DNA from 3 places in the Pseudomonas sp. VMV1 genome. Region 1 is predicted to be linked to each of the others. Evidence: riboswitches for the same ligand, from Rfam matches in the RefSeq annotation. Region 1 holds a riboswitch; each other region holds the start of a gene.
The links. Region 1 has a riboswitch for cobalamin ahead of ACUCV0_RS17555 (CbtB domain-containing protein). Riboswitches for the same ligand answer to the same signal wherever they lie in the genome.

Region 2: linked by a shared signal. The riboswitch ahead of ACUCV0_RS20370 (ABC transporter substrate-binding protein) and the one ahead of ACUCV0_RS17555 (CbtB domain-containing protein) in region 1 are both predicted to bind cobalamin.
Region 3: linked by a shared signal. The riboswitch ahead of cobO (cob(I)yrinic acid a,c-diamide adenosyltransferase) and the one ahead of ACUCV0_RS17555 (CbtB domain-containing protein) in region 1 are both predicted to bind cobalamin.

The regions. Positions count from the first base shown of each region.
Region 1 is NZ_JBXGSE010000005.1:291,231-298,874, reverse strand. Features, by position in the region: gene ACUCV0_RS17590 (response regulator transcription factor) at 102-779, opposite strand; gene ACUCV0_RS17585 (septation protein A) at 784-1,368, opposite strand; gene ACUCV0_RS17580 (PHP domain-containing protein) at 1,430-2,302, shown strand; gene ACUCV0_RS17575 (L-threonylcarbamoyladenylate synthase) at 2,299-2,928, shown strand; gene ACUCV0_RS17570 (segregation and condensation protein A) at 2,925-3,767, shown strand; gene ACUCV0_RS17565 (cobalamin biosynthesis protein) at 3,758-4,132, opposite strand; gene ACUCV0_RS17560 (CbtA family protein) at 4,129-4,806, opposite strand; gene ACUCV0_RS17555 (CbtB domain-containing protein) at 4,819-5,004, opposite strand; cobalamin riboswitch at 5,092-5,428, opposite strand; cobalamin riboswitch at 5,487-5,827, shown strand; gene cobW (cobalamin biosynthesis protein CobW) at 5,930-6,982, shown strand; gene cobN (cobaltochelatase subunit CobN) at 6,989-7,644, shown strand, end outside.
Region 2 is NZ_JBXGSE010000008.1:29,934-37,577, reverse strand. Features, by position in the region: gene cobJ (precorrin-3B C(17)-methyltransferase) at 1-773, shown strand, start outside; cobalamin riboswitch at 780-927, shown strand; gene ACUCV0_RS20370 (ABC transporter substrate-binding protein) at 959-1,975, shown strand; gene ACUCV0_RS20365 (FecCD family ABC transporter permease) at 1,972-3,006, shown strand; gene ACUCV0_RS20360 (ABC transporter ATP-binding protein) at 3,003-3,767, shown strand; gene ACUCV0_RS20355 (Mpo1 family 2-hydroxy fatty acid dioxygenase) at 3,752-4,270, opposite strand; gene ACUCV0_RS20350 (IclR family transcriptional regulator domain-containing protein) at 4,413-5,267, shown strand; gene pcaK (4-hydroxybenzoate transporter PcaK) at 5,386-6,762, shown strand; gene ACUCV0_RS20340 (peptidase M15) at 6,820-7,482, opposite strand.
Region 3 is NZ_JBXGSE010000001.1:504,607-512,250, reverse strand. Features, by position in the region: gene cbiB (adenosylcobinamide-phosphate synthase CbiB) at 1-100, opposite strand, end outside; gene bluB (5,6-dimethylbenzimidazole synthase) at 97-747, opposite strand; gene ACUCV0_RS02305 (cobyrinic acid a,c-diamide synthase CobB) at 744-2,042, opposite strand; gene cobO (cob(I)yrinic acid a,c-diamide adenosyltransferase) at 2,036-2,662, opposite strand; cobalamin riboswitch at 2,758-2,952, opposite strand; gene ACUCV0_RS02295 (four-helix bundle copper-binding protein) at 3,050-3,379, shown strand; gene ACUCV0_RS02290 (mandelate racemase/muconate lactonizing enzyme family protein) at 3,385-4,584, opposite strand; gene ACUCV0_RS02285 (2-hydroxyacid dehydrogenase) at 4,595-5,572, opposite strand; gene ACUCV0_RS02280 (LacI family DNA-binding transcriptional regulator) at 5,663-6,718, opposite strand; gene ACUCV0_RS02275 (YggL 50S ribosome-binding family protein) at 6,809-7,177, shown strand; gene ACUCV0_RS02270 (metallophosphoesterase family protein) at 7,299-7,644, shown strand, end outside.

The sequences.
Region 1 (7,644 bases):
TTGGGATGACCGGTGCAATACCGGATGGGCCCAGTCTAGGAGCGAGGGGAGTCAGTGGCGGTCAGCGGGCGTAAAGAGGGGGTAAAGGCGACGTGGCGGTGCTAGACGCTGTAGTAGTAGCCGCGACCGCGCAGCGCCAGGATGCGTGGACGGCCATCGGCGTGGCTACCGAGCTTGCGCCGCAGATTGCTGACGTGCATGTCCAGGCTGCGATCATAGAGTGTCAGCTTGCGACCGAGTGCCACCTGGGCCAGGGCCTGCTTCTCCAGGGGTTCTCCGGGCTGGCGTAGCAGGGCTTCGAGGATGCGACTCTCGGTGAGGGTGAGGGTGATCTCGGTTTCGCCGATGTTGGCCACGCCCCGTGCCAGGCTCAGCGACAGGTCGCCCAGTTGTAGGCGTGCTGCCGGCTGGGCCGGATGGCTGCGCCTGAGGATGGCCCTCAGGCGTGCGGTGAGTTCGCGCGGATCGCAGGGTTTGGCCAGGTAGTCGTCGGCGCCCAGCTCCAGGCCGAGGATCCGGTCCAGTGGTTCGCCACGCCCCGACAGCATCAGTACCGGCAGCTGCGGATGATCGCTGCGCAGCTGCTTGAGCAATTCCAGGCCGCTGCCGTCGGGCAGCATTACGTCCAGCACCACGACGTCCGGCGTCGCGTCGCGCAACTGGATGCGCGCGTCGCTGCCGGCGTGGCAGGCGGTGACCTCGAAGCCTTCCTGTTTCAGCCAGGCGCCGAGCAGCTCGCACAGCTCCTGATCGTCGTCGATCAGCAGAATCTGACTCATGGGATCAATCTCGCGGTTCATCCATCGGTTGCAGATGGCGCGCCAGATAGAGGCCCTGACCGAGCATGAATACCAGGGTCATCGCCAGGCTGCCGAAGACCTTGAAGTCGACCCAGAAGCTTTCGTAGGTGAAGGCCACATAGAGATTCGCGCAGCCGCAGACGATGAAAAAGATGATCCAGGCGATGTTCAGGCGCGTCCAGATCGGCGCGGGCAAGCGCACCGCGTGGCCCAGCATGCGCTGGATCAGCGGTTTGTCGCCAATGAACTGACTGCCGAGGAAGGCGAGGGCGAACAGCCAGTTCACCACCGGCGCCTTCCACTTGAGAAAGGTCTCGCTGTGGAACGCCAGCGTCATGCCGCCAAATACCAGGCAGGCGATCAGGGTCAGCCACTGGCTCTTCTCCAGCCGGCGCTGGGTCGCGTAGATCACGCCGTAGACCACCAGAGAGGCAATGATCAACACCGCGGTGGCACTGAAGATGCCGCCCAGGGTGAAGGCGTGCCCGGCGAATTCCACCGGACGCGGATCGAGCTTGTAGACCAGGAAGAACAGCAGGAGGGGAATGAAGTCGATGAATTGTTTCATTAACGCAGCCGATAGCAGTGCATCGCGGCATAATACCCGATGAAGCCGAAGGAGAAAGCCCATGCGTATCGACCTGCACTGTCATACCACTGCGTCGGACGGCGCCTTCGCGCCTGCCGAGGTCGTCAGACGGGCTCATGAGCGCGGGGTACAGCTGCTGGCCATCACCGATCATGACACCCTGGACGGTTACGCCGAAGCGCTGGAAGCGGCGGATGGCCTGGGTCTTCGCCTGCTCTCCGGGATCGAGATGTCCTGTACCTGGGGCGGGGCGACCTTGCATGTGCTGGGCTACAACTTCGATCCCGAAGCGCCGGCGCTGAACGCCGCCCTGGAAGCCTTGCACGAAGGACGCTGGGAGCGTGCCCGGGAAATCGACCGGCGGCTGGCGGCCAAGGGCATGCCCGGCACTCTGGAAGGCGCCCGGGCGGTGCAGTTGGCGCTGGGTGATAGTCGCAACGCGCCGGCACGACCCCACTTCGCCGAATACCTGGTACAGGCCGGTCTTGTCCAAGACCGGGGCGACGCCTTTCGCAAGTGGCTGGGCGGCGGCAAGCTCGGCGACGTCAAGCAGCACTGGCCGACCCTGGCCGATACCCTGGCCACCCTGAAGGGCGCCAAGGCCTGGATCAGCCTGGCGCACCCCCTGGCGTATGGCTTCACGCGCACCAAGCTGCGCAAGCTGATCGGCGAATTCGTCACCGGTGGCGGCCATGCCATCGAGGTGGTCAACGGCATACAGCCGGCCGAGCAGGTCGGCACCCTGGCAATTCTGGCGCGGGAATTTGGTCTGATGGTGAGTGCGGGCAGCGATTTCCATGCGCCAGCCGATTGGTCGGACCTGGGCATGTACCGTCCCTTGCCCGAAGATCTGCCGCCCCTCTGGGCGCGCTTCAGTCAACCGCTGTACCCTCAGAATCGGGAACCCCAATGAGCCAGTTCATCGAGATTCATCCGCAGAATCCCCAGCCGCGGCTGATTCGTCAGGCCGTGGAAATCATCCAGTCCGGTGGTGTCATCGCCTATCCCACCGATTCGTCCTATGCGCTGGGCTGCCGAATCGGCGAGAAGAGCGCCGTGGAGCGGATTCGCCGCATCCGCCAGCTCGACGACAAGCACAACTTCACCCTGGTGTGCTGCGATCTCTCGGAGCTCGGCATCTATGCCAAGGTGGATACCAGCGCTTTCCGCCTGCTCAAGGCCTATACGCCCGGGCCCTATACCTTCATCCTCAACGCTACCCGCGAGGTGCCGCGGATGCTGCTGCATCCCAAGCGGCGCACCATTGGTGTTCGGGTGCCCCAGCATCCCATCACCCTGGCGCTGCTGGAAGCGCTGGGCGAGCCGCTGATGAGCGTGAGCCTGATTCTTCCCGGGGATGAGGACGCCCTCGGCGATGCCTGGGAAATCCGCGAGCGCCTCGACCACTTCGTCGACCTGGTGATCGAGGGCGGACCCGGTGGCTTGCAGCCGTCCACCGTCATCAGCCTGGCCGACGACGAGCCCGAGGTGATCCGTGTCGGTGCCGGTGATCCCACGCCCTTCATGATCGAAGCATGAGCGAGGCCCTGGATCCCCAGCTGCTCGAGCCCGAGCAGCTGCGCCTGGCGCTGGTGTATGGCGAGGCCTTCACCGAGCTGCCCCAGGACCTCTATATCCCGCCGGATGCGCTGGAGGTCTTTCTCGAAGCCTTCGAGGGTCCGCTGGACCTGCTGCTGTATCTGATCCGCAAGCAGAACATCGACATCCTTGACATCCCCGTCGCCGAGATCACCCGGCAGTACATGAGCTATGTCGAGTTGATGAAGGCGGTGCAGCTGGAACTGGCCGCCGAGTACCTGCTGATGGCGGCCATGCTGGCGGAGATCAAGTCGCGCATGCTGTTGCCCCGTGCCGAAGGCTTGGAAGCCGAGGAAGAGGATCCGCGCGCCGAACTGATTCGCCGGCTGCAGGAGTACGAACGCTTCAAGAAGGCCGCCGAGGATCTCGATGACCTGCCGCGCGAGGGGCGTAACTTCGTGCTACCCACTTTGCCGGCGCCCGAGGCGCGCGCGCGCAAACTGTTGCCCGAGGTCGAACTGGGCGAGCTGCTGCTGGCCATGGGCGAGGTGCTGCGCCGGGCGGATCTCTTCGAGAGCCACCAGGTGACCCGTGAGGTGCTGTCTACCCGCGAGCGGATGAGCCAGGTGCTGGAGCGACTCAAGGACGGCGCCTTCGTGCCCTTTGTCGCCCTGTTCACCCAGGAAGAAGGCCGTCTCGGTGTGGTGGTGACCTTCATGGCCATCCTCGAACTGGTCAAGGAATCCCTGGTGGAGCTGGTCCAGAACGAAGCCTTCAGCCCCATCCATGTCCGCGCCCGGATCAGTGGCGCCGACGCCGAAGCGGCGCCTCAGGAATAGGCCAGGGCCGCCGTCGCGGCCGCGCTCTTGCGCTTGCTCACGCGCAATCGGGCGCCTTCGCCAGCCGCCCTCAATGCCGCGGCCTCGGCAATGCTCGAGCTACCGGTGTGTTCCAGCGCGACAGCGCTGGGTGAAAGGACGCCGACCTGCTGAGCCAGCTGGGCCGCCGCGAAACCGAGCAGTGGCAGGTGCCAGCGCTCGGCGAGGGCGCATAAGGCCTCCTCTTCCAGTCGGCTTTCCACCGTGGCCAGGGCCGTCAGGGCGGTGATTTCGCACTCGGCTTCCTGCAACACCGACTGCGCCAGTTCGGCGAGTTCGTCCAGCGAGCAGCCCCGCCGGCAGCCCACGCCCAGGACCCGTTTCATGGGTGTGACGCGCCCTGACGGCGAAACAGCCAACTGCAGGCCAGTCCCAGCAACAACCAGAATGGCAGATTGCTCGCCAGCACGGCGATCTGGAAGTGCCGCTGCAGCTCGTGCGGTGCCAGGCTGGAATGCTCGATGGGCTGGGGCGCACCTAGCACATGCGGCAATACCAGCAGACCCAGAGCGATGATCTTGTAGCCGGGATGGCGGGCGAAGACCAGCAGGGCGAGGGCGGACGCGGTGGCCCCAGCGGTGCCGATCCACCAGGTTTGCCTTAGGGTCAGGTCGGCTGCGGCGGTCCCTGGCAGTTCCGGTGGCAGGCCGAGGCTGGGCGCGAGGCAGAAGGTGGCATAGCCAGCCAGTCCCCACAGCAGGCCCTGGTAGGTTCGGTGCGGCGTGCGCAGATTGAACAGGCCCGCCAGGACCAGGCCGAAGCCCACAGCCACCACCAGGTTGCCGCCAAAGGTGGCCAGGGTGCGTGGCCAGCCGTCTTCCGGCGACCAGGCTTCTGCGTCGTGCTCATGCTGCTCCGTCATGACCGGTGCCTCGACCTGTACCTCATAGGTTTCCGCCTGAAGGATGAGCGGGGTCAGCCAGAGGCTCTGCAGGACGCTCAGCAGAAGGGCGGCGAGCAGGCCGGCCACGCCGGCACTGAAGGCGATACGCTGAAACATGCCGATCTCCTCTTAGTGGCAGGGGAAGCCTTCGCTGTGGCGGGTGTCGTGGGCGCCGTTGTGCAGGGCCTCGACATGGGAAAAGCCGGCCAGGAACACCAGGCCCAGGCCAAACAGGCAGGCGAGCAGGGTGGCCGTCAGGCGTTGGGTGCGAGTACTGGTCTGGGGCAGGGCGGTGGTGGAGCGGGCAGCGGTCATGACGAGGCCTCGGAGTCGAAGCGGCAGGGACGCGCCTAGGCAGCGGGCCGCTAGGCAGCCGCCGTCCAGCACGACCGCCCACCGCGGGTTGCTTGAAGGCGACAGGCCGGTCTCCGGACTCACGAGGGTCTTGTGGGGGCGGGCTGGCTGCGCTCGGCCCGGCGTTGTCGAATCCTTCTCCGCAAGGCTCATCTACACCTGGTAAATGACGCTTGCTACGAAGGTTTCGTCTTGCCGTGCGCGGGCTCGCTCAAGATCGCATTCCCGTACGACTACCAGGATCGCCTTCCCCAAGCTTGCCGGCCGGGTGGCATCGTGATCCTGCGCTCGTCTACCGTTGCGGGGGCAGTGCCGGACTTGGACCGGCTTCCCGTTTCACCGCGACCCATGGCGGAGTCGCGACACCTGAAGCAGGGGCGAGCAGACCACGCGGGTCGTCCGACGGTCAAGCCTGTTCGATTGACACCCCGGCGGGGCACTCGTAGCCTGTCGGGCTTCGAGGTGCTCTTGTCCGCAAGAGCTTGAAAGGGAACGCGGTGCGACACCGCGGCTGCCCCCGCAACTGTAAGCGGCATCTTCAGCCTCTCCACAGAGCCTGTGCATAATGTGCTGCGCGTCGGCCAAACTGCGTTGAAGATGCTTTTGGAATGCTCATTTACCAATCGTAAACTCGAGCGCGAGTCCGATCCGCTTCCTTAAGCATCTTCGCCTTGTTTGACTCTAGCTCGCGAAATCATGAACAAGCTCTAAGGCCACTGCTCACGCGGGAAGGCCGGAGTCGGGCGCCGTGAGCCAGGAGACCTGCCTCGCTAGTTTTCCATACGCAACCGGGCGGGGTGATCCGGGCTGCCACCAGGACCTCGTCAGCGTGCGAGCGTCCGGCATGCCTGCCCGCCTTTTCTCGCATTTCACCTAAGGGCAGCCCATGAAAACCCTGGCCAAGACTCCCGTCACCATCGTCACCGGCTTCCTCGGCTCCGGCAAGACCACCCTGTTGCGCCACATGCTCGACCATGCCGAAGGCCGCCGCATCGCGGTGATCGTCAATGAATTCGGCGAACTGGGCATCGACGGGGAGATCCTCCGTCAGTGCAGCATCGGCTGCACCGAAGAAGAAGCCCAGGGTCGGGTCTTCGAACTGGCCAACGGCTGCCTCTGCTGCACCGTGCAGGAAGAATTCTTCCCGGTCATGAAGGAGCTGGTGGCGCGTCGTGGCGACATCGACCACATCCTCATCGAGACCAGCGGCCTGGCCTTGCCCAAGCCGCTGGTGCAGGCCTTCCAGTGGCCGGAGATCCGCAACGCCTGCACTGTGGACGCGGTGATCACCGTGGTCGACAGTCCGGCCGTGGCTGCCGGCACCTTCGCCGCCCACCCTGAGCAGGTGGACGTTCAGCGCCGCCAGGATCCCAACCTGGACCACGAGTCGCCGCTGCATGAGCTGTTCGAAGACCAGCTGGCCAGCGCCGACCTGGTGATCCTCAACAAGGCCGACGGCCTGGATGCCGAGGCGCTGGCCCGGGTCCGCGCCGAGGTGACCGAGGAATTGCCGCCGGCGGTCAAGGTGGTGGAAGCCAGTCGCGGCGTGCTGCCGTTGTCGGTGCTGCTGGGGCTGCAGGCCGAGTCCGAGGCCCATATCGACAGCCGTCCGACCCACCACGACCTCGAGGGGCATGAAGACCATGATCATGACGAATTCGACTCCTTTGGTGTCGAATTGCCCGAAGTCGCCGAAGCGACCCTGCTGGCGGCCCTGACCGAGGTGGTCAAGCGCCATGGCGTGCTGCGGGTGAAGGGCTTCGCCGCCATTGCCGGCAAGCCGCTGCGCCTGCTGGTACAGGGAGTCGGCACCCGTTTCGACAAGCATTTCGACCGTGCCTGGCAGGCGGCGGAACCCCGTCGCACCCAACTGGTGCTGATCGGCCAGGAGCTGGACCAGGCGGCGATCACCGCTCAGCTGCGCGCTGCGGTGGCCTGAACCTAGATGCATCTGCTGCGTACCCAGCCGGGCGGTTTTGTCCCGGATGACGGCATTGCCCACCTGGCGCAGACGCCGGGTGAAATCGTTGTCCTCTGCAGTGGCGACTCGCACCTGGCGCTCCTGGCCGAGGCCACCCGCACCCTGGATGACGGCTATCCCAGCCTGCGCCTGGCCAACCCCATGCAGCTGCAGAACCACGCCTCGGTGGATCTTTATGTCGAGGAGGTGCTGAGCCAGGCGCGGGTGGTGTTCATCTCCCTGCACGGCGGCCAGGGGTATTGGCGCTATGGCATGGAACGCCTCACCGAGCTGGCCGCACGGGGTCTGACCCTGATCGCGGTACCGGGTTGTGATCGCCCTGATCCGGAGCTGATGGCCCTGGGTACGGTCGCGCCCGAGCTGGCCGAGCGACTGTGGCGCTATCTGCGCCAGGGCGGTCTGACGAATGCCCGGGATTTTCTCCATTGCCTGGCCGCCGAATGCCTGGGTGCCAGCTACACCCACGAGGCGCCACGAGAATTGCCGCGCGTGGCGGTGTACCAGCCCGAAGGCCTTGGCCTCGACGGCTGGCGCCAACGCTGGCAGCCGGATTGGCCGACGGCGGCGCTATTGTTCTATCGCACTCATCTGCAGTCGGCCAACACGGCCTTCATCGATGT
Region 2 (7,644 bases), on a different contig from region 1:
AGCGGCGTGGCCGCCTCAGCGTGGTGGGCCTCGGCCCCGGCGCGGCCGAGCTCATGGCACCGGTGGTGCGCCGCGCCCTGGACCAGGCCCAGGACGTACTCGGCTACGCGACCTACGTGCAGATGGCCGGCCCCTTGCGTCCGGATCAGTTGGCCCATGCCAGCGACAACCGTGAAGAATTGCAGCGTGCCCGCCATGCCTTCGAGCTGGCTGCCAGCGGGCGCCAGGTAGTCATGGTGTCGTCCGGCGATCCGGGTGTATTCGCCATGGCCGCCGCGGTACTGGAGGTGCTGGAAGGCGCCGATGACCCGCGCTGGGCGGCGGTGGAGCTGGAGATCCTGCCGGGCATCACCGCGGCCATGGCCAGCGCCGCCCTGGCCGGGGCGCCCCTGGGCCACGACTTCTGCCTGATCTCCCTGTCCGACAACCTCAAGCCCTGGGCGGTGATCGAGCAGCGCCTGCGCCAGGCCGCGGCAGCGGACCTGGCCATGGCCTTCTACAACCCCATCTCCAAGGCTCGCCCGCACCAGTTGGAGCGCGCGCTGGACGTGCTGCGCAGCTGCCGTACGGCGACCACCCCGGTGATCCTCGGCCGTGATGTCGGCCGGCCCGGCGGGGGGCTCGAATACACCAGCCTCGGCGCCCTGCGCAGTGACATGGTGGATTCACGCACCCTGGTGATCCTCGGCTCCAGCCATACCCGGCGCTTTCCGCGGGCCGATGGCGGCGAATGGGTCTATACGCCGCGCTGGTACGATCCGGAATTGTTATAAAGTAACATTTAATGCTTGAATCCTGGTCGCCGCTGGCCCACCCTCGGCGACCCTTCCTATTCCCTGGCGGGAAGCCGGTGAGAGTCCGGCGCGGTCGCGCCACTGTGAGCTTCGAAAGAAGCGAGCCAGACCTCGCCAGGGAACATCCATCATCCACAAGGGACGCGTCATCCCAAGGAGAGTCCATGCTTCGCCGTCTTTCACCGCTGCTCGCCGCCGGCCTGTTGTCCGTTTCCGCCCTTAGCGCCCAGGCCGCCACGACCTATCCGCTGACCATCCACAACTGCGGCCGTGACCTGGTCTTCGAGCGCGCGCCCCAGCGCCTGGTCAGTCTGGGCCAGGCCAGTACCGAGTTGCTCTTGCGCCTGGGCGTGGGCTCGCGCCTGGTGGGTACCGGGGTCTGGTTCGGCGGCCTGCCGAAAGACCTGCAGGAGGAGGGCAAGGGCATTCCGCGCCTGGCCGACAACGCTCCCAGCTTCGAAGCCGTGGTCGGTACCCGGCCGGACCTGGTGGCGGCGCAGTACACCTATCACGTCGGACCCGGCGGCGAGGTGGCGGACTTCCCCCGCTTCGCCAAGCTGGGCATCGCCGCCTATGTGGCGCCCAGCGATTGCGAGGGCAAGGCGGTGACTGCTGATTCCAACAGCGACGGCAGCCGCAGCGCGCCCTTCGACATGAACCTGGTGACCCGCGAGGCCCGGGAACTGGCGGCCATTCTCGATGTGCAGCCGGCTGGCAAGCAGTTGGTTGCCGAGCTGGATCACCGCATCGCCGCCGCTGGCGAGCAGGCCAAGGCGGCCGGGGTCCAGGGGCGTTCGGTGCTGTTCTGGTTTTCCAGTCCGCGCCTGGAAGGCGATCCCTGGGTCGCTGGCAACCTGGGCGCACCGGCCTGGATCGCCCGGTCCCTGGGCCTGCGCAACGTGGTCGACAGCGCCGAGGAATGGCCAGCGGTGAGCTGGGAACGTATCGCCAGTCTGGACCCTGACTATATCGTCGTGGCGCGCATGGACCGCCGTCTCTATCCCGCCGATGACGTCGACAAGAAGCTGGCCTTCCTGCGCAGCGACCCCCTGACCCGCGAATTGCGCGCGGTGCGCGAGAACCACCTGCTGGTGGTGGACGCCCCGACCCTCAATCCCTCGCTGCGGGTGGTGGACAGCGTCGAGACTCTGGCCGCCGACCTGGCCAAGCCGCAACCATGAGCCTGCCCCTGGCAGCCGAAGGGGCCCGGCCCTGGCGCTGGCTGCTGGGCCTGGCCGCCGTGCTGGCGCTGGCGGCGAGCGTGGTGCTGGCCGCTTCCTTCGGCGAGATGCCCATCGCGCCTCTGACCAGCCTGCAGGCCATCGCCAACGGCCTCGGCCTGGGGCCCTATCCGGTGGAGCGTATCGTCCAGGGCATCGTCTGGGAGTACCGCCTCAGTCGTGCCCTGGTGGCGGCCTGCTGTGGCGCGGGCCTGGCGGTCTCCGGCGCCATTCTCCAGGCGCTGCTGCGCAACGCCCTGGCCGAACCCTATGTGCTGGGGCTGTCGGCAGGGGCCTCCACCGGCGCGGTGCTGGTAATGCTGCTGGGCGTCGGCGGCGGGGTGCTCGGGGTCTCGCTCGGCGCCTTTCTCGGCGCGGTGCTGGCCTTCGCCGTGGTGTTGCCGTTTCTGGGCGGCGGTGGCAGCACCCGCATCATCCTCGCCGGAGTGGCCGCTTCCCAGCTGTTCAATGCCCTGACCGCCTATATCGTCGCCACCGCAGCCAATGCCGAGCAGGCGCGCAGCGTGATGTTCTGGCTGCTCGGCAGCCTGGCCGGGGTGCGCTGGCCAGACGTCTGGCTGGCCGCCGGGGTGGTACTCGCCGGTCTGCTGGTGTGCCTGGCCTGTGCCCGAGCGCTGGATGCCTTCGCCTTTGGCGAGGACGCCGCCGCCAGCCTCGGGGTCGCTGTGGGGCCGCTGCGCCTGCTGCTGCTGGCGGTCACCGGCCTGATCACCGCCTGCCTGGTCAGCCTGGTGGGCGCGGTGGGCTTCGTCGGCCTGGTGATCCCCCATGTGGCACGCTTCCTGGTTGGTCCGGGGCATGGGCGCCTGCTGCCCACCTGCGCCCTGATCGGCGCCCTGTTCATGGTGCTGGCCGACATCGTCGCCCGTACCCTGGTGGCCAAGCAGACCCTGCCCATCGGCGTGGTCACCGCCCTGGTCGGCGCGCCGGCCTTCGCCTTCATCCTCTATCGCGCACGGGAGGTCCGATGAGTCTCGCCGCGCGCGACGTCGCCTGGAGCGCCGGCGGCCAGCCGATCCTCCGCGGGGTCACGCTGGCGGTACCGCCCGGTGGGGTGCTCGGGCTGCTCGGCCCCAACGGCTCGGGCAAGTCCAGCCTGCTGCGGCTGCTGGCCGGGCTGCGCCGGCCGGAGGAGGGCAGGGTCAGCCTCGACGAGACGCCCCTGCAGGACCTGCGCCGGCGCGACCTGGCGCGCCGGGTAGCCCTGGTGGAGCAGCAGGCCGGTACCGAAGCTGATCTCTCGGTAGCCGAGGTGGTGCGCCTGGGTCGTACGCCCCATCGGGGCCTGCTCGATGCCTGGAGCGCCCGCGATGCCGAGGTCTGCCAGCGGGCCCTGGCCCAGGTAGGCCTGGTCGACAAGGCTGCCCGCCGCTGGCACAGCCTCTCCGGTGGCGAACGCCAGCGCGCCCAGATCGCTCGCGCCCTGGCCCAGGAACCCAGCGAACTTCTGCTGGACGAACCCACCAACCACCTCGATATCCAGCACCAGCTGGAGATCCTCGACCTGGTGCGTCGCCTGCCGGCCACCTGCGTGCTGGCCATCCACGACCTGAACCTCGCCGCGATGTTCAGCGACCGCCTGGCGGTGCTCAAGGACGGCCAGTTGGTGGCCGAAGGCGCGCCTGCCGAGGTGCTGACGGCCGAGCTGATCCAGCAGGTCTGGGGGGTAAGGGCGCAGGTGGCGCTGGACGGCCCCGATGATCGGCCGACGATCCGCTATCGGCTCGGCTGACGCCGCCGCACCGGGCCGGCCCGCTCTTCGATCACCCGCCGCAGTGCCGGGCGCCCGCCCAGCAGGAACACCAGCTCCGCGACGATGAACAGCGGGCCGATGGCCAGTCCGGCGATATCGTCGAAAAAGGCCGGCTTGCGTCCCTCGTAATGATGGCCGACGAACTGGATGGCCCAGCCGACCAGGAACAGACCCAGCCCCCAGGTCAGCCAGACGCCCGTGGCCTGGGCTGCCAGCGCGGCACCCAGCCAAATGGCAAGACCGAGCAGGCCGCTCATCAGCAGCCCCAGCGGCCGATCCAGGCGCAGATAGAAGATCGCCACCGCGCCAGCGACCGGTAGTGCAGGGGACAGTGGCCAGCCAGCGAGCGTGAATACGGGGCGGGACAGCAGGATGGCCACCGCCAGCACGATCAGCAGGATGCCGGGGAAGTGGCTGGCGATGTTGCGCGGATCGCGGTGGTAGCTTGCGTAGTGGCTGAGATGATCTTCCAGGGTTTTCATCGGCAGGCATCCAGGCGGCTGGCGTGAAGCCTCAGCATGCCTCTGGACGAGTGCTTTCGTCTGCGGGGGCGAGAAGAAATGCGATTGCGATAATCGCCCCCTCGCTCGATAATCGATCAAAAGCCTGCAGAGGACCGGTCCGATGGACGATAACCGCACCGTTCACGCCACGGGCCTGCCGCCGCTGGCCGCGCCGCCCATCATCGCCTCGCCGGCCAAGCGCATCGAAGCCTTCACTGGCGACCCGAATTTCATGACCTCCTTGGCCCGCGGCCTGGCGGTCATCCATGCCTTCCAGGAGCGCAAGCGCCAGCTGACCATCGCCCAGATCAGCCATCGCACCGAGATCCCCCGTGCCGCCGTGCGCCGCTGCCTGCACACCCTGATGAAGCTCGGCTACGTCACCACCGACGGTCGCACCTATTCGCTGCTGCCCAAGGTGCTGACCCTGGGGCACGCCTATCTGTCGTCGACGCCGCTGGCGGTCACCGCCCAGCCGGTACTCGATCGCCTGAGCGAACAGCTGCATGAAGCCTGCTCCATGGCCACCCTGGAGGGCGACGAGATCCTCTACATCGCCCGCTCGGCCACGCCGCAGCGGCTGATCTCGGTGGACCTCAGCGTGGGCAGTCGGCTGCCGGCTTATTGCACCTCCATGGGCCGCATCCTGCTTGCCGCCCTGGACGACGCGGCGCTGCACGACTATCTGGAGCACGCCGACCTGCAGGCCAAGACCAGCCGCACCCTCTACCAGCCGTCGGCGCTCATCGAGTGTCTGGGACAGGTGCGCCAGCAGGGCTACGTGATCGTCGACCAGGAACTGGAAGTGGGCCTGAGGTCCCTGGCGGTGCCCTTGCGCGACGCCGCCGGCCAGGTGCTGGCGGCGCTCAACGTCGGCACCCACGCCAGCCGTGTCGGTCGCCAGGAGCTGGAGACGCGGTTCCTGCCGGTGCTGCTGGCGGCCAGCCAGGAGCTAAGTACCCGGCTGTTTCACTAGCGAATCCGGTCGATTATCGGCCATATCGCCGATAATCGAATTGTCAGCTGTTCGGGGTTGGGCTTAACGTCAGCGCAGTGGCGCACTACGCCGATAACAACAACACGAGCAGACCACCATGACGCAAACCCTTGCGGGCGCCGTGCCCCTGGCCGACCATCCGGCCACGGCGACAGCCGGCACCCTGGATGTCCAGCAATTCATCAATCGCCAGGCACTGTCCGCCTACCAGTGGCGCATCGTCGCCCTGTGCTTTCTGATCGTCTTCCTCGATGGCCTGGACACCGCTGCTATGGGTTTCATCGCCCCGGCGCTGTCGGTGGAGTGGGGCATTCCGCGGGCCAGCCTCGGCCCGGTGATGAGCGCCGCCCTGGGTGGCATGGTCTTTGGCGCCCTGGGCTCCGGTCCGCTGGCCGACCGCTTCGGCCGCAAGGGCGTGCTGGTGGTCGCCACCTTCCTCTTTGGCGGCTTCAGCCTGCTGTCGGCCTTCAGCGCCAACCTCGAACAGCTGGTGATCCTGAGATTCCTCACCGGGCTGGGCCTCGGCGCCGCCATGCCCAACGCCACCACGCTGCTCTCGGAGTACACCCCGGAACGCCTCAAGTCGCTGCTGGTGACCAGCATGTTCTGCGGCTTCAACCTGGGCATGGCCGGCGGCGGCTTCGTCTCGGCCTGGATGATCCCGGCCTATGGCTGGCACAGCCTGCTGGTGCTGGGCGGGGTACTGCCCCTGGCGCTGGCCGTGGTGCTGCTGCTCTGGCTGCCGGAATCGGCGCGCTACCTGGTGGTGCACGGCAAGAGCGCCGAGCGCATCCGCCGGGTACTGGCGCCCATCGGTCGCGAAGCCGCCGAAGCACGGCACTTCATGGTGCCCGAGCAAAAGTCGGTCAAGACCGGCAACGTCTTCGCGGTGATTTTCAACCGCAGCTACAGCGCCGGCACCCTGCTGCTGTGGCTGACCTATTTCATGGGCCTGGTGATCGTCTATCTGCTCACCAGCTGGCTGCCGACCCTGATGCGCGACGCCGGTGCCAGCCTGGAGCAGGCCGCCCTGATCGGCGCGCTGTTCCAGTTCGGCGGGGTACTCAGCGCGGTGTTCGTCGGCTGGGCCATGGACAGGTTCAACCCGCACAAGGTCATCGGCCTGTTCTATGCCCTGGCCGGGATCTTCGCCTACTGCGTCGGCCAGAGCCTGGGCCAGGTCGCCCTGGTGGCCACCCTGGTGCTGGTGGCCGGCATGTGCATCAACGGTGCCCAGTCGGCCATGCCGTCGCTGGCAGCGCGCTACTACCCAACCCATGGCCGCGCCACCGGGGTGTCCTGGATGCTCGGCATCGGCCGCTTCGGCGCCATCACCGGTGCCTGGATGGGCGCGACCCTGCTGGGCCTGGGCTGGACCTTCACCCAGGTGCTCACCGCGCTGCTCCTGCCGGCCGGTCTCGCCGCCCTGGCGGTGCTGATCAAGGGGGTGGTCAGTCATGCCGACGCGACCTGAAGCGCAATAAAGTGGTTAGGCGCTAGGCTAGCCGCAGGGCCTAGCGCCAGAGTGAGCTTAATCCAGGCTTTCTAGCCAAGCCTCTACCCGGGCGTGTCGGTCTGCAGGTGACAGAGTAGGCACGCCGTCTTTGACCAGCGCCTTGCGATCGCCTGTATGAGGATTTGCGGCATAGGTGCGAATGGATGGCCTTACCTGTGGATTCGCCCGCCAGCCCAGATTGAAAGCGGCGAGCTTGGGAAACCACTCTTGCGAGCTATAGGGCAGGTGGTCATGGATCCACCAGGCGAGGGGCGTCCAGTCCTTGTACCAAGGACTTTCTTCTTGCTCAAAGCCCTTTAGCAGTGCCGGCACCACGATGCACACACTGGCGCCCAGGTAACCGTCCGTATCCGGCAGGTCCCAGATGTGATGAGCAGCGTTCGCCTCGTTGCTGGCGCAGTTGTACTGGTTGCCTTTCTCCGCCCCCTTGGCATTGACTGCCGCGCTGCGATATCCCGAACGGATAGCGATCCGGCCGAAGCGCGCCTGCAAGGGCTCCAGCAGTCGTTCGCACAACTGGGTACCCGCCTCGATGGCTAGATCCGGTCGCTCAGGTACGTTGGGTATGCCTTCGACTTGACTGATTTCGGAGTAAAGGAAGTCGCGCATGAAGAAGTGCTGGGATAGCCGTTTCCGTCCAAATTCTTCGAGGGCTTTAACCGAGTTGGGTGTTTTCACTGCTCGTCCTTGAATAGGCCAATTCACTTTGGGTTTCCTAGCCGTCACCAGTCTAGGCTCTGGTTTGCTGGTAGACGTACGGTAACTGTGGAACAGCATAAGCCTTTGATATTGGCGCTACATCTCAGGCGCTGCGTTATTGCTATTCAGGATTTGAGCGCC
Region 3 (7,644 bases), on a different contig from region 1:
CGGCGTAGCGGCCGAACAGCACCAGGGGATGGGCCCGCCGGGGTTCGCCGAGCAGCAGGTCGAGCAGCATGCCGCCGACGACCGCGAAGGCCAGCATCATGGCTTCTGGCCCCAACGATTCTCGAAGACCAGTTCTTCCAGCGGGCGACCCTGACGCCAGCCCTCCTCCTCCAGCATGGGTCGCGGATAGAAGGCTTCCACCGGCCCCAGGCAGAGGATGGCCGCTGGCTGGGACCCCTCGGGCATCTCCAGCAGGGTGCGCACCGCTTCCGGGTCGAACAGCGAGACCCAACCCATGCCCAGGCCTTCGCAACGCGCGGCCAGCCAGAGATTCTGGATGGCGCAGGAGAGCGAGGCCAGGTCCATCTCCGGCAGGGTACGGCGGCCGAAGATATGGGCTTCGCGCCCGTCCATCAGGGCAGCGACCAGCACCTCGGCGCAGTCGAGAATGCCCTGCACCTTGAGCTTCATGAAGTCATCGCTGCGCTCGCCGAGGGCTTCGGCGGTGGCGCAGCGCTCTTCCTCCACCAGCTCGTGCAGGCGCTGGCGCAAGACCAGATCGCTGATGCGCAGAAAGCGCCAGGGCTGCATCAGCCCGACGCTGGGGGCCTGGTGGGCGGCGCCCAGCAGGCGGGCCAGTTGTTCGGGGGGCACCTCGCCACCGCAGAAATGGCGCATGTCGCGGCGCTCGGCGATGGCTCGGTAGACGGCGGCTTGTTCGGCAGGGGTATAGGGTGTCGTGGTCACGGCTTGAACATCGCGGCGGCCGCGGCGGGTGCCGACGGCATGTAGAAGTGAATATAGCTGGCGGTGAGGCGACCGTCTCGATAGACCGCCTCGGCCACCGCCTTGCCATTGGGGCACAGACCCCGCGCCCAGGGCGCCTCGGGCGACTCCAGCGCGGAATGATGATAGGTGTGGCCGCGCAAGGTGCCCTGCGCGAACTCCACCGATTGCAGAGCCAGGGCGGTCAGCCGGGCCTGCATCCGTGCGCTGCCCGGCAAGAGACCGAGCATGGCGGCGGACTCACCGGCCTTGTCGGTCAGCTCCTGGAGCAGATAGAGCATGCCACCGCACTCGGCAAGGATCGGCTTGCCGGCGGCGTGGTGGGCGCGAATGGCGGCGCGCATGCCAAGGTTGTTGGACAGCGCCTGCAGGTGCAGCTCGGGATAGCCGCCCGGTAGATAGAGGCTGTCCACCTCCGGCAGCGTCGAGTCGGCGAGCACGGAAAAGAATTGCAGCTCGGCGCCCAGGGCGCGCAGCAAGTCCAGGTTGGCCTGGTAGAGAAACGCCAGGGCCGCATCGCGGGCCACGCCAATGCGCACCCCGGCCAGCAGCGGTTCGACCGGCGTCGGCTCCGGCGCGGCGAAGGCCACTGGCGGCGGCAATTCGATGTCGGAGCTGGCGGCCAGGGCATCGGCCGCCATGTCCAAACGGCGATCCAGGTCGGTGACCTCGTCGGCCTGGATCAGCCCCAGGTGGCGACTGGGCAGCTCGATGCCGGCGTCTCTTGGCAGGCTGCCAAAGAAGGTCATGCCCGCCGGCAGGCTGCCGCGGATCAGCTGCGTCTGCCGCGGGCTGCCACTGCGATTGGCCAGCACACCGGCGAACGGCAGGCCCGGCCGATAGTGGGCCAGGCCATAGGCCAGGGCACCAAAGGTCTGCGCCAGGCCCGCGGCGTCGATCACCCCCAGTACCGGTACGCCGAAGCGCTCGGCCAGGTCCGCCGCCGACGGCTGCCCGTCGAACAGCCCCATGACGCCTTCGATGAGGATGAGGTCCGCCTCCGCCGCCGCTTCCCACAACAGGCGCCGACTCTCGGCCTCGCCGATCATCCACAGATCGAGCTGGTAGACCGGGGCGCCACTGGCACGGGCGAGGATCATCGGATCGAGAAAATCCGGGCCGCACTTGAACACCCGCACCCGCCGCCCCCGGCGTGCATGCAACCGGGCCAGGGCGGCGGTGACGCTGGTCTTGCCCTGACCGGAGGCCGGGGCGGCGATCAGCAGCGCCGGGCAGTGCCGCGGTTCGCCTACCATTCGATGCCCTGCTGGGCGCGGACGCCGGCCTGGAAGGCATGCTTGACCAGACTCATGTCGGTCACGGTGTCGGCGGCTTCGATCAGGGCGGGCGGCGCGCCGCGGCCAGTCACCACCACATGCTGGTGCGCCGGACGCCCGGCGAGATCGGCCAGCACCTGGTCGACCTCCAGATAGCCATGCTTGAAGGCGATGTTGAGTTCGTCCAGCAGCACCAGGCCGATGGCCGGATCGCGCAAGAGCTCCACTGCCACCGCCCAGGCCGCGGCCGCCGACTGCAGGTCGCGGGCACGATCCTGGGTGTCCCAGGTGAAGCCCTCGCCCATGACGTGGTAACGCACCTCGTCGGGGAAGCGCCTGAAGAAGAGTTGCTCGCCGGTGTCGCGGCGGCCCTTGATGAATTGCACCACGCCGACCTGCATGCCGTGGCCGAGGGCGCGTGCCGCCATGCCGAAGGCGGAGCTGCTCTTGCCCTTGCCGATGCCGGTGTGCACCAGCAGCAGGCCGCGTTCGTCCTGGGCGTCGGCGATCCGGGCGTCGATCACCGCCTTCTTGCGCACCATGCGCGCGCGATGGCGCTCGTCGCGCTCGGGGCTGTTCGAATCAGGGGTGTCGGTCATGGCGGTTCTCCGGGTGCGGGCGCGACGGAGAAACGGGCAGAGACGCCGCCCGCGCAAGGCAGGTGGCGACGCCGCACGACGCCCTCCGCATCGCCGAGATGAACGCAAGCGTGGCCGGTCTCCGGGCTGGTGAGTCGATACCCTCGGGCACCCGCTGCGCCCCTTCCCGGCCGGGGCCAGTGGGTCTCGCGCAGCTGCTACTCAACTACCGTTGCGGGGGCAGCGCCGGCTCGACCGGCTTCCCTGTTTCACCCCGACTCAAACGGGGCACCACGTGCAAGGGCGCAGGGTACGGACTACCCGAGAGAGCGTCAATCGATCGCGCGGGCCGAACTCGGCGCCCGGCGGCCGGGTCCACCCTTAGCACCCCACCGCCAGGAGATAGCCATGACCGAATCCTCCCTCGCTGCCTGCATCAAGGCCTGCCTCGACTGCGCGGCCGCGTGCGAAACCTGCGCCAGCGCCTGTCTGGGTGAAGCCAATCTGGACATGATGCGCGATTGCGTCCGCCTGGATCGTGACTGCGCCGACGCCTGCCGGCTGGCCGCCACCTTCATGCAGCGCGGCAGCGATCGCCTGGCCGAAGCCTGTGCCCTCTGCGTGGCGACCTGCCGCGCCTGCGCCGCCGAATGCGGCAAGCACAAGGCCGACCACTGCCAGGCTTGCGCCCAGGCCTGTGAAGCCTGCGCCGCTGCCTGCGCAGCCATGGCCGCCTGAGCCCCTTACCGCGTTGATACCCGCCCGATCCGGTCCGGCCGCTGACGCAGCGCCGGATGCAGGGCGGTGCCCAGGCCCGGTGCGGTTGGCGGTAGCAGCCAGCCCTGCTCCAGTACCGGTAGCTCGGTGACCAGCTCACGATAGAAGCCCGCCAGATAGGCTCGCACCACTTCCTGAAAGATGGCATTGGCTGAGGCCAACCCCAGATGCAGCGAGGCCATCAGCACCACCGGTCCGGTGCAATCGTGCGGGGCGATGGGCTTCTGATAGGCCTCGGCCAAGGTGGCGATCTTGCGTGCCTCGCTCAGCCCACCGCACCAGGACAGGTCCACCATCACATAGTCCAGCGCATCGGCCGCCAGCAGATCGCGGAAGGCACCGCGCATCGCCAGGGTCTCGCTGCCGCAGACCGGAATGCCCGCCAGTCGCCGGAAATCCGCCAACCCCTGAACGTGATCCATCTTGATCGGATCTTCCGCCCAGAAGATGTTGTAGTCCTTGAGTGCTCGGGCGATCTGCAGGGCGCAGGTTGGATTCCACAAGGAATGGAATTCGCACATCACCTCGATGCCATCGCCGACCGCCTCCCTGATACGCGCAAAGGGCTCCAGACCCTGGCGCAAGTCGGTGCTGGACAGATACTGGCCGCCACTGGCCAGGGCGAAGGCGTCGAAGGGCCAGATCTTCATGGCGGCAAACCCTTCGTCCATCAGGCTCTGGGCCAGTTCGCCCGGGTTTTCCACCGCCGCCACCTGATCGTCGTAGCGACCGGCCACGCGGGCCTCGCCCTTGGCGATCAGCCGGCGCTGCTCACCACCGGTATTGAAGTTGGGACTGGCGCAGGTGTTGTAGGCGCGCATCCGCTCGTGGACCTGGCCACCCAGCAGCTGATGGATCGGCACGCCCATAGCCTGGCCGAACAGGTCCCAGAGGGCGATGTCCAGCGCCGAAGCCGCTCGGGTTTCCACGCCGCTGCCGTTGAAGCCCAGATAGCCACGCAGCAGTGCCCGGCTGTGGGCTTCGATCTGCAGGGGATCGCGACCCAACAGCAGCGGCGCGCAAAGCGAGTGGATCTGCGCCTCCACCGCTTCGGCGCCGCGAAAGGTCTCACCGAGACCGACCAGGCCGCTGTCGGTGTGAATCTCCACCCAGAGCAGATTGGGCAGTTGCGTGAGCCTGGTGGTTTCGATGCGAGTGATGCGCATGGCGCCTCCTCTAGCGAGGTCCGTGGACCTGATTGAGCAGCGTTTCGCCCCGACGCAGGCGTTCGATGTTGGCGGCGATGAAGGCATAGCGGCGCGCGAACAGCCCGTGGGTCCAACCCGAGACATGCGGCGTGCAGACGGCATTGGGCAGTTCTTCGAAGCGATGCCGTGCGGGTGCCACGAGATCGCCTTCGCCACTGGGGTAGCGGTACCAGACGTCCAGGTAGGCCTTGGCGATGCGCCGGTCGGCGAGCGCATGATAGAGGGCGTCTTCTTCCACCACCGCCGCCCGTGCCAGGTTCAGCAGCACGGCCTCCGGCCGCATGGCGGCGAACTGGGCAGCGCCGAAACAGCCCCGGGTGGTCTCGTCCAGCGGACAGGCCAGCACTACGTAATCAGCCAGGCCAAGGGCCTCGTTCAGCGCCTCGGGCGCAAGGGCAGCATCGGCCCCGGCGGGCACCCGGCCGTCGCGGGCACTACGGGTGATGGCCAGGATGCGCATGCCGAAGGCCCGCGCCCGCTGCGCCACTGCCTGACCGATCCTGCCAAAACCCAGGATCGCCAGGGTCCTGCCTTGCAGCTCACCGCGCGGCTGGCGCCCCAGATAGGCATGGGTCCAGCGCTCGCTGGCGAAGGCCGCCTGGGCCTCACCCAGGCGCACCTCATGATCCAGCAGGCAGGCCAGGGCGTATTCGGCCATGGGAATCTCGTGCTCGAAGACGTTGCAGACGCGACAGTCCGCTGCCAGCACTCCGAAATCGATGCCATCGAGGCCAGCGCCAGGTACCTGCAGCAGCCGTACCCTGGGCGCCCGCGTTGAACGCTGCAGACGCATGGCGACCAGGACATCGGCGCCCTCGATTCGCTCGTCCCAGGCGGCTGATTCATGGGCTTCCCGCGGCAAGGTAATAAAGGTGGCCGGGCCGGCCAGGTCCCTGGCAAGCGCCTCCTGGTGCGTGGCGGCTTCACCAATCATCACGATCTTCATCCGGCTCCTCCCCTGCTGAGCAAAAATGGTACCGCTACCATTTCAATCACCCTAGCGCTCAGGAAGTCGTCTGACAACCGCCATCTGTCCTTAGGCGCTACCGCGCTCGATCCACTCGACACCCAGGTCGCGCTGTGGCTCTCCATCACTACCCGCCAGACGGGCCAACAACAATTCCGCTGCCGTGTGCCCCAAGGCCGTGGCATCCACCCGTATCGTGGTCAAGGCAGGCAGGGTATGGGCCGCGAAGGCCATGTCGCCGAAACCGATCACCGCCACGTCGCCGGGCACCGCCAGCCCCTGCGCCAGGGCCTCGGTCAGCACGCCATGGGCCAGGGTGTCGGAGGTGCAGACCACCAGCAGCGGCCGCACCTTGGTTTGGGCGAGCAGCTGGCACAGGGCCTGACGCCCCTGCTCCAGGCTGGGCAGGCCGGTGAATAGCGCCGGCGCCGTCTCGGCGATGCCGAGGGTGGCCAGGGCCCGACTCAGGGCCAGACGTCGCCGGGTACCGCGGGGGTCGTCCACCGCCACCTGGGCGACCTGGGCATAACCGCCAGCGTTAGCCCGCTCGGCCAGCAGCGCCCCCACTGCCTCATGGTCAAACCCCACCCCCTGATCGATGGGCTCCGCGCTGAGATCCCAGGTCTCCACCACCGGCACGCCCGCCGCCTGGAGCCGGGCACGGCTGGCCGGCGTGTGATCAACGCCGGTCAGGATCAGGCCATCCGGCCGTCGACTGAGAATGGTCGCCAGCAGCGCCTCTTCCTGCTCGGGATCGTGGCCAGTGACGCCCAGCAACACCTGATACCCGGCCTGAGCCAGTCGCTCGGCCACCGCCTGGTAGCTGTCGGCGAACAGCGGATTGGTCAGCATGGGCACCAGCACCGCCACCAATCGACTGCGATTGGAGGCCAAGGCCCCAGCCACCAGGTTGGGCATGTAGCCGCTTGCTGCTATGGCGGCCAGTACCCGCTCACGGGTGGCCGCCTTGACGCTTGCGGGCGCGTTCACCACCCGCGAGACGGTGATCGGCGCGACGCCGGCCAGGCTGGCCACGTCGCGGATGGTCACGCTACCGGAGCGGCTTCTCGTCTTGCCCGTCACCCTTCCACCCCTGCGCGCTCTGGTCGCAGCCAAAACCGTCATGCTAACCGTCCCTCCCGGCGGTCACCATTGGCATTACCGACCAACGCCAGGGATAATGCCTGCCCTTTCATCGATATCCAGGCCTTCGCCATGACCGATACCAACCAAGATCCCCGTTTGAGCCGCATGAAGCGTCGCCTGCGCAAGAAGCAGTACCTGGGCGAGTTCCAGGAGCTGGCCTTCGAAATCAAGGTGAGCTTCAAGAACGAACTCAGCGAAGACGATCTGGACACCTTCCTGGGTGACTTCATCGACTACGTCGAAGAGCGCAAGCTGGACTACATCGGCGGTTTCGACAACGCCTGGGTCGAAGGCACCATCATGGCCAACAAGCGCTACACCTCGCCCACCGAGGAAGACCGTACCGCCCTGCTGGACTGGCTCAAGGCCCGCGCCGAAGTCGGCGAAGCCAACGCCTCCGACCTGCATGACGCCTGGCACCACGACGGCGAAGTCTAAAAGAGGGTTCAAGGCTGCTGCGCGTGGCTCGCAGGCCTTGGACTAGCCTTTAGACAGCATTGCTGGATAGCTTGGCGCCCGTTGCGGTCGTAAAGGGGAATCCGTTGGAAACCAGGTCCTCATGACGACCCTTCTGCAAATCTCCGATACTCACTTCGGCACCGAGCAACCTGCCGTGGTCGCGGCCCTGGAAGCCCATGTCCGCGAACACGGCGCCGATGTCCTCATCCTCTCGGGGGACATCACCCAGCGCGCCCGGCGCGAGCAATTCGCCGCCGCCAAGGTGTTCGTCGAACGCCTGGAAAGCTACGGCATCCCACGCACCTTGGTGATCCCGGGCAACCACGACCTGCCGCTGTACAACTTCTTCGCCCGTTTCCTGATGCCCTATGGCAACTATCGCCGCCATTTCGGGCAGGATCTGGAGCCCAGTTTCGAGAACGACGAGCTGCTGCTGGTGGGCCTCA